One region of the Flavobacterium alkalisoli genome, then DNA from elsewhere that is predicted to be linked to it. Evidence: riboswitches for the same ligand, from Rfam matches in the RefSeq annotation. Region 1 holds a riboswitch; the other holds the start of a gene.
What was found. Region 1 has a riboswitch for S-adenosylmethionine ahead of FUA48_RS06690 (homocysteine S-methyltransferase family protein). Riboswitches for the same ligand answer to the same signal wherever they lie in the genome.

Region 1 (6,458 bases):
TTTTTTGCGACTGCTGCCTTAGCGTAAGAAACGTTACCAGCTCGCTTCCGTTTTCATCATACACGGCTATATCGTCATCATTCACCTGATTGGCAGGGAATATACCGTATACTCCTTTGGCCTGCATCCAGTTTTCACTAACAATATCTGCCAGCATCTTTTGGGCATCCTCAAACAGGATCACCGCCTGCTCCCCTACTATTTCATCTTTTAGTATATCAGGGTATTTACCATGTAAATCCCACGTACGGAAAAACGGTGTCCAGTCTATATAAGGTTCCAGTTCTTTTAATGAAGGTGCTATAGTATGTATCCCGATAGCCTTAGGCTTATGGGCAATGTAATTACCCCAGTCCAACTGAAGCTTATTTGCCCTTGCACCGGCTATGGAAAGGAAATCCTTATCATGCGAACGGTTTAAATAACCCTCTCTAAGTTTATCATACTCTTTCCTTATTATTTTTGAATATTCGGTTTTTGTACCTGTATTAATAAGGTTACCCGCTACGGTTACTGCCCTTGAGGCATCGTTAACATGTACAACGGTTTCCCTATACTCAGGCGCAATCTTTACCGCAGTATGTGCCCTCGATGTGGTAGCCCCGCCTATCATAATTGGGATACTGATGTTAAGCTTATCAAGTTCTTTTGCCAGATATACCATTTCGTCAAGCGAAGGTGTTATCAGCCCGCTAAGCCCTATAATATCTACCTGTTCCTTTATGGCGGTTTCGATAATTCTTTCGGGCGGAACCATAACCCCAAGATCTATAATCTCAAAATTGTTGCATCCCAGCACTACCGATACTATATTCTTACCTATATCGTGCACATCTCCTTTTACTGTGGCCATTAACACCTTACCAGCCGAGGTTCCTTTACCTTTACCCTCTTCAATATAAGGTAACAGATAGGCCACTGCTTTTTTCATTACACGTGCCGATTTTACTACCTGCGGTAAAAACATCTTACCACTCCCAAACAGGTCGCCCACTACATTCATACCAGCCATAAGATTTATCTCGATAACCTCAATAGGCTTAACTGCACTTAGACGTGCTTCCTCAACATCTGCTTCTATAAATTCGTCAACTCCTTTTACCAGAGCATGTGTTATTCTTTCCTGTAACGGAAGTGCACGCCATTCCTGCAGCTGCTTTTCTACAGATTTCACATCTCCTTTTACATTATCAGCAAAAGCCAATAATCTTTCGGTAGCATCATCACGGCGGTCTAAAAGCACATCTTCAACATGCTCCAGCAGGTCTTTATCTATTTCATCATACACCTCAAGCATTTCCGGGTTAACAATACCCATATCCATACCATGCTGAATAGCATGATATAAAAATGCTGAGTGCATAGCTTCCCTTACTTTATCATTACCTCTAAAGGAGAACGATACGTTACTTACTCCTCCGCTCACGTGAGCATAAGGCAGGTTTTGCCTTATCCATTGGGCGGCCTTAAAAAAGTCAAGGGCATTTTTACGGTGTTCTTCCATACCGGTAGCTACCGGGAAAATATTCGGGTCGAAGATGATATCTTCCGGAGGGAAATTTACCTGATTAACCAGTATATCATAGGAACGCTTGCATATATCTATACGCCTTTGGTAGGTATCAGCCTGACCCACCTCATCAAAAGCCATTACAATTACCGCTGCCCCATAGCGTTTTACTTTTTTTGCATGCTCAATAAAAAGTGCTTCACCTTCTTTAAGGCTAATGGAGTTTACTACACTTTTTCCCTGAGTAACCTTAAGCCCTGCCTCTATAATTTCCCATTTGGAACTGTCTATCATAACAGGTACACGGGCAATATCCGGCTCAGATGCTATAAGGTTCAGGAAAGTAGTCATGGCATGTACACCATCAAGCATGCCCTCGTCCATATTAATATCAATAATCTGGGCACCGCCTTCCACCTGAGCACGCGCTACATCGAGTGCTTCCTCATACTTCTCCTCTTTTATAAGGCGCAAGAATTTTCGGGAACCTGTAACATTGGTACGTTCTCCCACATTAATAAAATTACTTTCGGGCGTTACGATTAACGGTTCCAGCCCCGATAGTTTTAGGTATCTAGCCCCCCCTGCCCCCGAAGGGGGAGCAGAAGAACCTGATAAAAATTCCTGATTATTTTCTATAAACTGACTCTTTTCCATAACTAAATAATTCCCTGTTTAAGTGAGTCTGTTACTATTCCCCCTTTGGGGGTTAGGGGGCTTCGGGGTTTGTACTGCGCTGCCACCTGAGCTATCAGTTTAATATGCTCAGGGTTTGTACCACAGCACCCCCCAATAATATTAATAAGGTTATCATCCAGATACTCTTTAATAAGCTGCTGCATTTCTTCCGGTGTCTGGTCATACTGTCCAAATGCATTAGGCAGACCCGCATTAGGGTGTGCCGACACGTTGAACGAAGTATTATGAGCCAGCCTTTTCAGGTACGGTTTAAGCTGATCGGCACCAAGCGCACAGTTAAAGCCCACACTTAATAAAGGAATATGTGAAATAGAAATAAGAAATGCCTCTACCGTTTGCCCTGACAGTGTCCTGCCCGAAGCATCGGTAATTGTACCACTAACCATGATAGGTATATCTATACCCAACTCATCTTTTACCTCTTCTATGGCAAAAAGGGCCGCTTTTGCATTAAGCGTATCAAAAATGGTTTCTACCAGCAGAATATCACTACCTCCTTCAATAAGGGCATGCACCTGCTCTTTATAGGCAATTAAAAGGTCATCAAAAGTTATGGCTCTGAATCCGGGGTCGTTTACATCGGGCGACATACTTGCCGTACGGTTTGTAGGCCCTATGGAACCTGCTACAAATCGGGGTTTATCAGGATTTTTAGCGGTATATTCATCAGCTACCTCGCGGGCAATTCTTGCCGACTCATAGTTAAGTTCGTAAACAAGGCTTTCCATATGGTAATCGGCCATACCAACAGTAGTGCCCGAAAATGTATTGGTTTCAACAATATCGGCACCTGCCTCAAAATATTGGGCATGAATATCCCTTATAGCCTGTGGCTGGGTAAGTGTTAAAAGGTCATTATTGCCTTTTAACGGATGCGGAAAATCTTTAAATCGTTCGCCCCTGAAATCTTCTTCAGTAAAATTATACCGCTGCAACATGGTACCCATGGCGCCGTCCAGTATAAGTATCCTTTCATTAAGGGCCTGATGTATTTTTGACATAACAGTTTATATTCGGATTAATGTTCCGTTATAAAATCAATATGTCATCAAAAAAAGTGGAGTTAATATACCGTAAGTATATTTCTTGTGTTATCTATCCGCTCAATTGCGGTAGAATTTAGCACCTTCTTTAAAGATTAAAGGGTTGCTAAGGCTTCAACGGGTCTATTCCCTCTGCCTTTCGTGATAACAAATCAATGTGTAAAAGAACCCTGCAAAGTAATGTAATAAATTGTTACAAAACAAATTTGTTTTAATTTTGAATCAAATTTCTTAATTCCGAAAAATGTTCAAGTTTGACAACAATCCGGACACATGGCAAAGACTGGATTATCAGATAATGTGTCGTGGATCTATAAAGCCCTATACTGAAGATGCATCTTTAAAAAACGATATCTCCTGGCTGGAATCTGAAAATTACAACGTAACAGAATTTGATTGCAGCACATGGGAAACACAGGAATTAATGCACTTTGAACTTTCTGATAAGCTTGAGTTTCCGGGCTATTATGGAAAAAACTACGGTGCTTTAAACGAATGTCTTAACGAACTTGAAATAACAAATGACGGACTTGTTGTAGTATTCCGAAATCTGGATACTCTTAATATAAATACAGCTCATACACTTATGGATATATTTATAGCAAGTTCAAGACGTCATTTGTTATTTAATGAACGTTTAATAATTTTAATTAAAGTTAAAAGCAACAAATATCCATTACACCCATTAGGCTCCATAGAGTTATCCTGGGATTGGTAACATTAAGCCGCAAGCCTTTTTTGCTTTTCGGCTATTTCTATAAGCGACTCAAATAACTTTTCTACAGCTGCATGCTTATCCCCTTTAGCATTGTGTACAAAAGTGCTTTCCAGTCCGCGTACCGATGCTGCCAGTTTTACGTTTTCCTTAAAATCAGCAGGAAGATCAGCAACAGTTTTATTTACCGATACCACATTAAACCCTGCCTGTATCAGTTTTATATATTGCGATGGCAGCTTAGCATCGGCAGTGGCATCAACCGCAATCAGGTTACTAATATTATTAGCAAGAACATAGCTAACCACGTCTTCCATCTTAAACGGAATACTAAACTGTATAAAGTTGGCTTCCCATGAAAAATTAGCACCTTCCTTTGCAAAAAAGGCAACCGATGAGTTTGTAATTACAGGAAACCTGAAATCTATCTTACTCTCAAGTGCCAGTTCTTTTCTTTCTTTTAAAACTTTATTTATTAATGCGCTCCCTATATTTCCTATACCAAAGAGCACTATATTGATTCTATTATTCATTACGATTTTCTTTTTTTAAGAAACTGCTTCTCCCGCTTTAGCGGGAGGTGGCAGTTCTTCACAAACAAACAAAAAACAACTTATATATCTTTTCCTCTTAGTTAGAGTAATTGTATTCTTTATAGAGTATCAGGTCTACCGGAGTGGCATTAACCAGATTATCATAAACAGGGCTGCGGTCCTGTATTTCCTTCAGCCATTTTTGCAATGCGGTTAACGGTGCCTTTGTTGTAGGCTTAAGGGTAATTTCCAGTTTATTAAAACCTGCCCTTTCTTTAGTAGGCCTGCCTTCATACTTTGCAACATTAAAGTTCCCAGTAATTTCCACCTGAAGTGAGTCCAGCGTTAAGCCCTGTTCACTTGCCACCAGCTGACCCAGCGAATTGATGCACCCTGCAAAACCGGCAAGAATGTATTCGTAAGGGTTAGGGCCTTCCAGTTCGGGAAATTTTTCATTCTCACTGATCCTTAAATCAGTATTCAGGGTTTTTACAACAAACTGTTTATTGTTTCCTGTATACCCCAGTACATTAATTGAAGTTGCACTCATAATTATTTTTTTTAAGCTATTGATAATGATTTGAAATAAAAAAAGTCCTTTTGGAGGGTTACCAAAAGGACTTTAAACTTGGGTTATATATAAACTACAGATTAAGTCGTTCGCTTTTGGTAACAGCAATGGGGCATCCACATCCATGTATAACAAATGTGATGGCAAATAATAAATGATTTAAAAAATGTGAAGGTTTTCATACCCTGTTCCTGTTTTAGTTTTTTTCTTAAAATAAAAAAGCCCCTGCTGTTGGCAGGGGCTTACTGTGCTTATATAATTTTTTGATTTAAAATTAGTCAACAGTCACCCCTGCGGAAGTTTTCCACATAAAGTAAAATGTATGACAAATATTAAATTTCATTTCTTCTGATTTTGAGTAACAAACTTCTGAACAATTCCTGACATACGCAATACCCAAAATAAAAATTAACATTTAAAAAACACAAAATCAGCCTATAAATACTACGTATTTAAATTTCAGGGAACTTGAAACACTATTTTTTCATAGAGATAAAGTATTAAAATCCTGAGGCATTTTTTTTATTCCAAATAGGTTTTATACCTTTGCATCATAAAAAATTAGAGGAAAGATTTGAACTGATTGCAACCTCATTAAAAAATGCTAAAGCAGGACTTCATTCCCCTTTAGCATTCCCTGCATTCTCATTTCTTCCCCTTCATAAATTATATAGAATTTTATGGCATATTTATTTACGTCAGAATCAGTGAGCGAAGGGCATCCTGATAAAATTGCTGACCAGATTTCGGATGCGCTGATTGATAACTTCCTTGCTTTTGACCCCGAGTCTAAAGTTGCCTGCGAAACACTTGTTACGACAGGACAGGTTATTCTTGCCGGAGAGGTTAAGTCTAAAACTTACCTTGATGTACAGCAGATAGCACGCGACGTTATCAAAAAAATAGGATATACTAAAAGCGAATATATGTTTGAGGCCAACTCATGTGGTGTGCTTTCTGCCATCCACGAGCAGTCTCAGGACATTAACCAGGGAGTTGACAGAACGACTAAAGAAGAACAGGGAGCCGGAGACCAGGGTATGATGTTTGGTTATGCTACAAACGAAACCGAAGACTATATGCCTCTTGCCTTAAACCTGTCTCACAAACTGTTACAGGAACTGGCAGAGCTTCGCCGTGAAAATAAAGACATTACTTACCTGCGCCCTGATGCAAAATCTCAGGTAACACTTGAGTATGATGATGATAACAAGCCTGTAAAAATTAAAGCTATCGTAATATCTACACAGCATGACGACTTTGATACCGAAGATGTTATGCTTGCTAAAATCAAAAAAGACATACTTGACATCCTTATACCAAGAATACTGGCAAAGAACCCTCAGTATGCTCATCTATTTAACAACGATATCGAGTACCACATAAA
Region 2 (6,458 bases), 2.0 Mb from region 1:
AATTCCTTTAGTTAGTTCTTTAATTGACAAAAAGCTTTCTTCAGTGATAGTTTCATTAATCACAACCTGCCCTAAACTGTTATAAATAGTTATTGATGCCTGCCCGAAATCATCCGGAAAAGCAATATTTATAACATCATTTGCAGGATTAGGGTATAAAATAAAATCTGTTTTGGCTACCTCCTTAACGGTAAGCTCATTTAAAGCAAAGGCAAAGTCCGGAATACCATAACCGTATTCAAAATCGGGATTTGTAAACCTGTCGGCTGAGCCCTTTACCAAATCCATAATTTCAGTATTTGTCTTTTCAGGAAATGCCTGCCAGAGGCAGGTTACCAGTCCGGCAGTTATAGGACTGGAAAAAGAAGTTCCGTTACCAAAGGTTATTGTACCGTCTGGCTTAGCAAAAATAGCCGCCGATCCCTGCGCCATAACATCGGGTTTTATGCGCCCGTCACCTGTTGGTCCTATACTACTAAAATAAGAGCGTGCCTCATCATAGCTTACAGAGCCTACCGTAAGTACATTAAAGGCATCGGCAGGTATTTCTATATACGGGTCGGCATTGTTACCATTGTTTCCTGCCGAAATCACTACTATCATACCACGGCTAAAAGCTATATCAGCACCGCGGGTCATAAATGCAGTTTGCCCGTTAACCGATTCATACGGATAATTATAGTTAGGATTATCATAGTTATAGTAGCCTAATGATGTGTTTATTACATCTACCCCAAGGCTATCGGCTACTTCGGCTGCCTCAACCCAATATGATTCCTCTACAGGGTTTTCACTACTTGTATCCTCGGTAATAAACAGGTAGTAAGAAGCATTAGGTGCAGTACCTACAAGAGCTCCCTCTACAAAGCCCCCCATTGTAGATAGCACATAAGTACCATGATTATCGGCTGTATAAATATCATTACTGCCATCTACAAAATTATACCCCCCTAAAATAAGATTGTTGTCAAAAAGGTTTTGAAAGGGCTGTGCCGTATCAACTCCCGGGAATCCGGAGTCCATAACAGCTATTATCATTCCCTCCCCTGTATAATCCTGCTGGTGTAGTACCTGCCCGTTAAGCATGTCTATCTGGGAAGTACTCATGCCATAATCATAATTCTCCTGAACATCCAGTTTATTATTTACTGTACTTGTTCTTGCCGAAACAGCAGGCCTGCCGGGAGTGTTTATGGTTTTATCTGCAAATTCAATACTTTGTACAAAACTAAGTGAAGTCAGTGCCGAAATATCCTCAATTGTTCCGCGTACATGTACCGCATTAAGCCATTTGGATTTTGCAATAACCGTAATACCGCTAGCGGCATCGGTTTGAGAAACATAATCCTCATGAATAGGCACATCCAGCTCATCAAGTGCAATGCCCTGATTGGTCCTTCTGTCTAAAGCACGTTGCGATAACATTTCAAGCGGATTTGCCAGATAATACTCGGCATCGGGTTTATCATTAAAGTAAACCCAGGCATCCTCCTGTGCATAGCAATTTGCTGATAATATAAGGAACAGTATAAATAACTGCTTTTTCATTTTAATTTTTTTATTGACCTGTAACTAAATATACGCCCTGTAGGTGTTTTTGGTTTATTTACAACACTATTACCTAGTAGGAATCAAATATACAAAAGATGCCTGCAAGTAACTAAAAGATATTACTTTTGCGCAAACCGGTTTTATAATGTTATATCTTATTTTAAGTATTATATGTAGTGTAACTGTAGGTGTTATTTTTAAAACATCAAAAAAGTATACTGCAAACATCAGCCAGATAGTAGCCTGGAATTATATTTTTGCCATTGTACTTTGCTATCTTTTTTTTAAGCCCGATCTGCAAACCGTAACCAACGATGCTCCCTGGGAACTTTACATCCCGCTATCCATCCTTTTGCCTTCGGTGTTTGTATTTCTCGCTTTATCCATTAAACATATGGGTATCGTAAAGACCGATGCTGCACAGCGCTTATCTTTGTTTATACCGGTTATTGCTGCCTATTTTTTGTTTGAGGAATCATTTTCTGTTTATAAAATAATAGGCCTGGCTATAGGCTTTCCTGCTATTGCATTAATCCTTTCAAAAAAGGACAACAATACCGAAAACAAATGGTTATACCCGGCTATAGTGCTTTTCGGCTTTGGTACAGTAGATGTACTATTTAAAAATATTGCATTGCAGACATCATTACCTTTTACCACTTCTCTTTTTGTTATTTTTTGTGGAGCACTGGTAATAGCATGGCTATATGTTATTTATGAACTGATTGTGAAAAAAGAAAAATTCTGTCTCTTCAATTTTGCCTTTGGTGCGCTTGTGGGAATTTTTAACTTCTGTAATATCCTTTTTTACCTTTATGCGCACAAGGAATTTGCAAAAGATCCGTCTGTTGTTTTTGCCGGAATGAACATGGGAGTTATTGTTTTGGGATCGCTTGCCGGCATATTTGTCTTTAGGGAAAAAATGACCCGATTAAATTATTTGGGGCTTTTTATGGCACTCTGTGCTATCATTTTTATCACCCTTTCCCAAATGCAATCGGCTTAAAGCTCTGAAAACAAAATTTTTAAAATACTAAAAATCAACACTTTAAAAAATAAATAAATTTTTATTTGGAAATTTAAAAGTTTGTCCATTAACTTTGCAGCAAGTTCTTTAGAAAATAATTCTTATCCAGAAAGACCGAGGGATTTGACCCTATGACGTCTTGGCAACCTGTTCAGGTAAAACTGAATAAGGTGCCACATTCAACCATGCATAGCATGGAAAGATAAGTTTAGAAATACGTAGATAATACTTCAAATATATTATGTGCCTTTCTGACTTATCGGAAAGGCATTTTTGTTTTATGCCCTTTCCGATAGACTGGTTTAGAATGTTTTTTTACAGAATCTGAAAAAATGTCAAATATTCTAAACATCAAAAAAAATGAAAGAGCAGACTCTAATTCTTAACAGCTTACCGATTGACCCGCTAACAGGTTCTATCTCTACCCCTATTTACCAAACATCAACTTTTGTACAGGATGCACCGGGTGTACACAAAGGTTTTGATTACTCACGCAGTAACAACCCAACCCGCAAAGTTCTTGAAGACTGCATTGCCAAACTTGAAAACGGGCATGCCGGTTTTGCTTTTGCCAGCGGACTTGCAGCTATTGATGCAGTAGTTAAACTACTTGAAGCAGGTGATGAGATTATTGCAGTGGATGATATTTACGGTGGAGCTTTCCGTTTATTTACACACGTTTACCAAAAGTTTGGTATTAAAATAAACTATGTAGACTCTACTAACGCACAAAACGTTGCGGATGCAGTAACCGACAAGACAAAACTTATATGGATTGAATCGCCTACTAACCCGACCCTTAAAGTATCCGATATCCGTACTATTGCAAAAACCGCCCGCCAACATAACATACTTCTTTGCGTAGACAACACTTTTGCTTCTCCGGTTTCTCAAAAACCTATAGACTTTGGAGCTGATATTATCATCCACAGTGCTACAAAATACATTGCAGGACACAGCGACCTTATTGCAGGTCTTGTAATAACCTCAACTCCTGAACTAAGCGAAAAAATCAAATTTATCCAAAATGCTTCGGGAGCTATACTAGGTCCTTTTGACAGCTGGTTGGTTATCCGTGGTATAGAAACATTAAACCTTAGGGTAAAACAACATGCTGAAAACGCTCAAAAAATTGCCGAATATCTACTGGAAGAGAAACTGGTTAAAAATGTTTACTATCCGGGGCTTCCGTCTCACCACAATCATGAGATTGCTAAAAGCCAACAAAAATACTTTGGCGGAGTTATAGCGTTTGATCTTGTAATTGACGATAAGCAACTGGCCTCACAAATTGTTTCGGGGACTAAACTTTTCAAACTGGCAGAAAGCCTTGGAGGAGTAAAAAGCCTTTGCTGCCTGCCTTGTGAAATGACTCACAAATCTATCCCTGCCGAAAAAAGATACGGTTCGGGTGTAACCGACAGCTTAATTCGCCTGTCTGTTGGACTTGAAGATGCTGATGACCTTATTGCCGACCTAAAACAGGCCATTGAGGCTGCTGTAAAGGCAAATGCTGATAAAACTGCTGTAACAGCTTAATTAAACCAGAAAAAAGAAGAGTATAAAAATGTCAAGAAAAAAATTAAATATAGGATTATTCGGTTTTGGGTGTGTAGGCTTCGGATTATATGAAGTACTTGATAAAACTCCCGGACTAAAGGCAAACATTAAAAACATTTGTGTTAAGGATAAAAACAAAGCACGCGAAATAGGTGCCGAAAACTTTACGTTTGATAAAAACGACATCCTTAACGACGATGATATAAATGTTGTTGTAGAACTTATTGATGATGCCGATGCTGCATTTGAAATTGTATCGGCTGCCCTTAAAAAAGGGAAAGCAGTAGTTTCTGCCAACAAAAAGATGGTTGCCGAACATTTTACCGAATTGCTGGAACTACAGCGTGAATACAATGTACCATTGTTATATGAAGCAGCCTGTTGTGCCAGTATGCCTATAATACGTAATCTGGAAGAGTATTATGACAACGATCTTTTAGAATCTATAGAAGGTATTGTAAACGGCTCTACCAATTATATACTTACCAAAACCTTTGCCGAGAACCTTTCTTATGAGGAAGCCTTAAAACAGGCACAGGATAAAGGTTTTGCAGAAAGTAACCCTATTCTTGACACAGGTGGTTTTGATGCCAAATATAAGCTGCTAATATTATTAGCACACTCTTTTGGCTACATTGCAAACCCTACAGATATCTTTAACATAGGAATTGACAACATAGGCGGACTGGAGCTTAAGTATGCCCGCGAAAAAGGGCTAAAAATCAAACTGGTAGCACAGGCCTTTAAAGGGGCAAACGGAAACCTATCCGCTTTTGTTATTCCTAAGTTCGTGGGTAACGAAGACCGCCTGTTTACCGTAGATGATGTATTTAACGGAATTATTACAAAAACAAGCTTTGCCGATACTCACTTTTTTGTAGGCCGCGGTGCGGGTGCACATCCTACAGCTTCGGCAGTACTATCAGATATATCTGCATTGAGTTATGATTACCGTTACGAATACAAAAAAATATACCAGCAGGAAGACTTGGTTCTTTCTAACCAGGTAAGCCTAAAAGTATTCCTGCGCCATACAAAAGAAGAGGCCGAAAGCCTTAAAGAATATTTTGACACTATAGAGGAATCGTATGTAAATAATGAGTCTGGTTATATAACAGGTAACATTTCCCTGGAAAACCTAAAGACCCTGCAAAGCCAAAACAAAGGCGAAAGGTCTTTTATACTATTAAACATTGAAAAAGAAAAAGAAACTGCTGTACATGAGTCTTTAATTTTAGCTTAATTAGTTTGGTCTGATTATGTTTAGGTTGGAAGCCGTATCTATTATGATGCGGCTTTTGTTTTTTTAATGCTTTTTATATTCTTTTACCCCAGCCTTAATTTCTACCAGTATATCATTCTGCTCCGGTGGTATAGGGCATGAATAATCGTGATTATAGGCACAATAAGGATTATAAGCCGTATTAAAATCTATTTGTATGGTATTACCTACAGGGATTTTAAGGTCAATATATCTTCCTCCCCCATAACTTCCGTTGCCTGATGTAAGATCGGTAAAAGGTAAAAACAGACTGTTTTTATATTCCTCTATCTTCATCATATCAACACTCTGAAAAACATCCAGTTTGTATTCCTTCCCTTTAAGGGTAAAAATAAGCTCCCCGAATTTTCTGTAACGTGGCTTTCTGCTGGTTGTGGTAGCCATATAAAATGGTTTCTCGTCAGGAGTTTTTATCAGCTTTGCAGTTACGCAATATTCCATATCTACAGGATAAAAATCGAGAGCCTTAAACGTTTTTAAATCTTCCTTCTTTAATGGCGATTCCTCCGGATTGGCATATTGGCTGTTAAGCTCCTTTTGATAGGCAAGGCTGTTTTCTTTAGAGCATTCCTGTGCCCCTGTCATAAAAGACAACAGTAAAACACCTGCCGTAAGTATGTTTTTCATTTAGTTATTTTAAGGTTCATGCAAAAGTAACCAATTCGTTAAAATATTTTTTACCGGTAGTTAATATTAAGCCCTTCTTCCTTCGTATCTTTGCTGTAAACCATCCTTTTAAAATGTTTTCTCAGGCATTCACGCGCTACATCAATAACTTCAGGGGCTTCTCCAGGGAGATATGGATACTTACTCTTATTACCTTTATTAACCGTGCCGGCACAATGGTACTACCCTTCCTGTCTAAATACTTAAAGGAAGACCTGCACTTTAGCTACGATCAGGTAGGATGGATATTAGTAAGCTTTGGATGCGGTTCTATGGCAGGTTCATGGATTGGCGGAAAACTGTCTGATAAAATAGGATTTTATAAGGTAATGGTCTTTAGCCTTTTTTCAACAGGAATATTATTTTTCGGGC

Region 2: it holds a riboswitch for S-adenosylmethionine, as region 1 does, so the genes downstream of both, FUA48_RS15650 (trans-sulfuration enzyme family protein) here and FUA48_RS06690 (homocysteine S-methyltransferase family protein) in region 1, are expected to answer to the same signal.

The regions. Positions count from the first base shown of each region.
Region 1 is NZ_CP042831.1:1,511,015-1,517,472, reverse strand. Features, by position in the region: gene metH (methionine synthase) at 1-2,167, opposite strand, end outside; gene FUA48_RS06690 (homocysteine S-methyltransferase family protein) at 2,170-3,210, opposite strand; SAM riboswitch class I at 3,298-3,403, opposite strand; gene FUA48_RS06685 (barstar family protein) at 3,497-3,970, shown strand; gene FUA48_RS06680 (hypothetical protein) at 3,973-4,500, opposite strand; gene FUA48_RS06675 (OsmC family protein) at 4,598-5,050, opposite strand; gene metK (methionine adenosyltransferase) at 5,752-6,458, shown strand, end outside.
Region 2 is NZ_CP042831.1:3,476,331-3,482,788, forward strand. Features, by position in the region: gene FUA48_RS15640 (S8 family serine peptidase) at 1-1,548, opposite strand, end outside; gene FUA48_RS15645 (EamA family transporter) at 1,697-2,557, shown strand; SAM riboswitch class I at 2,677-2,787, shown strand; gene FUA48_RS15650 (trans-sulfuration enzyme family protein) at 2,939-4,117, shown strand; gene FUA48_RS15655 (homoserine dehydrogenase) at 4,146-5,381, shown strand; gene FUA48_RS15660 (DUF1684 domain-containing protein) at 5,445-6,047, opposite strand; gene FUA48_RS15665 (MFS transporter) at 6,161-6,458, shown strand, end outside.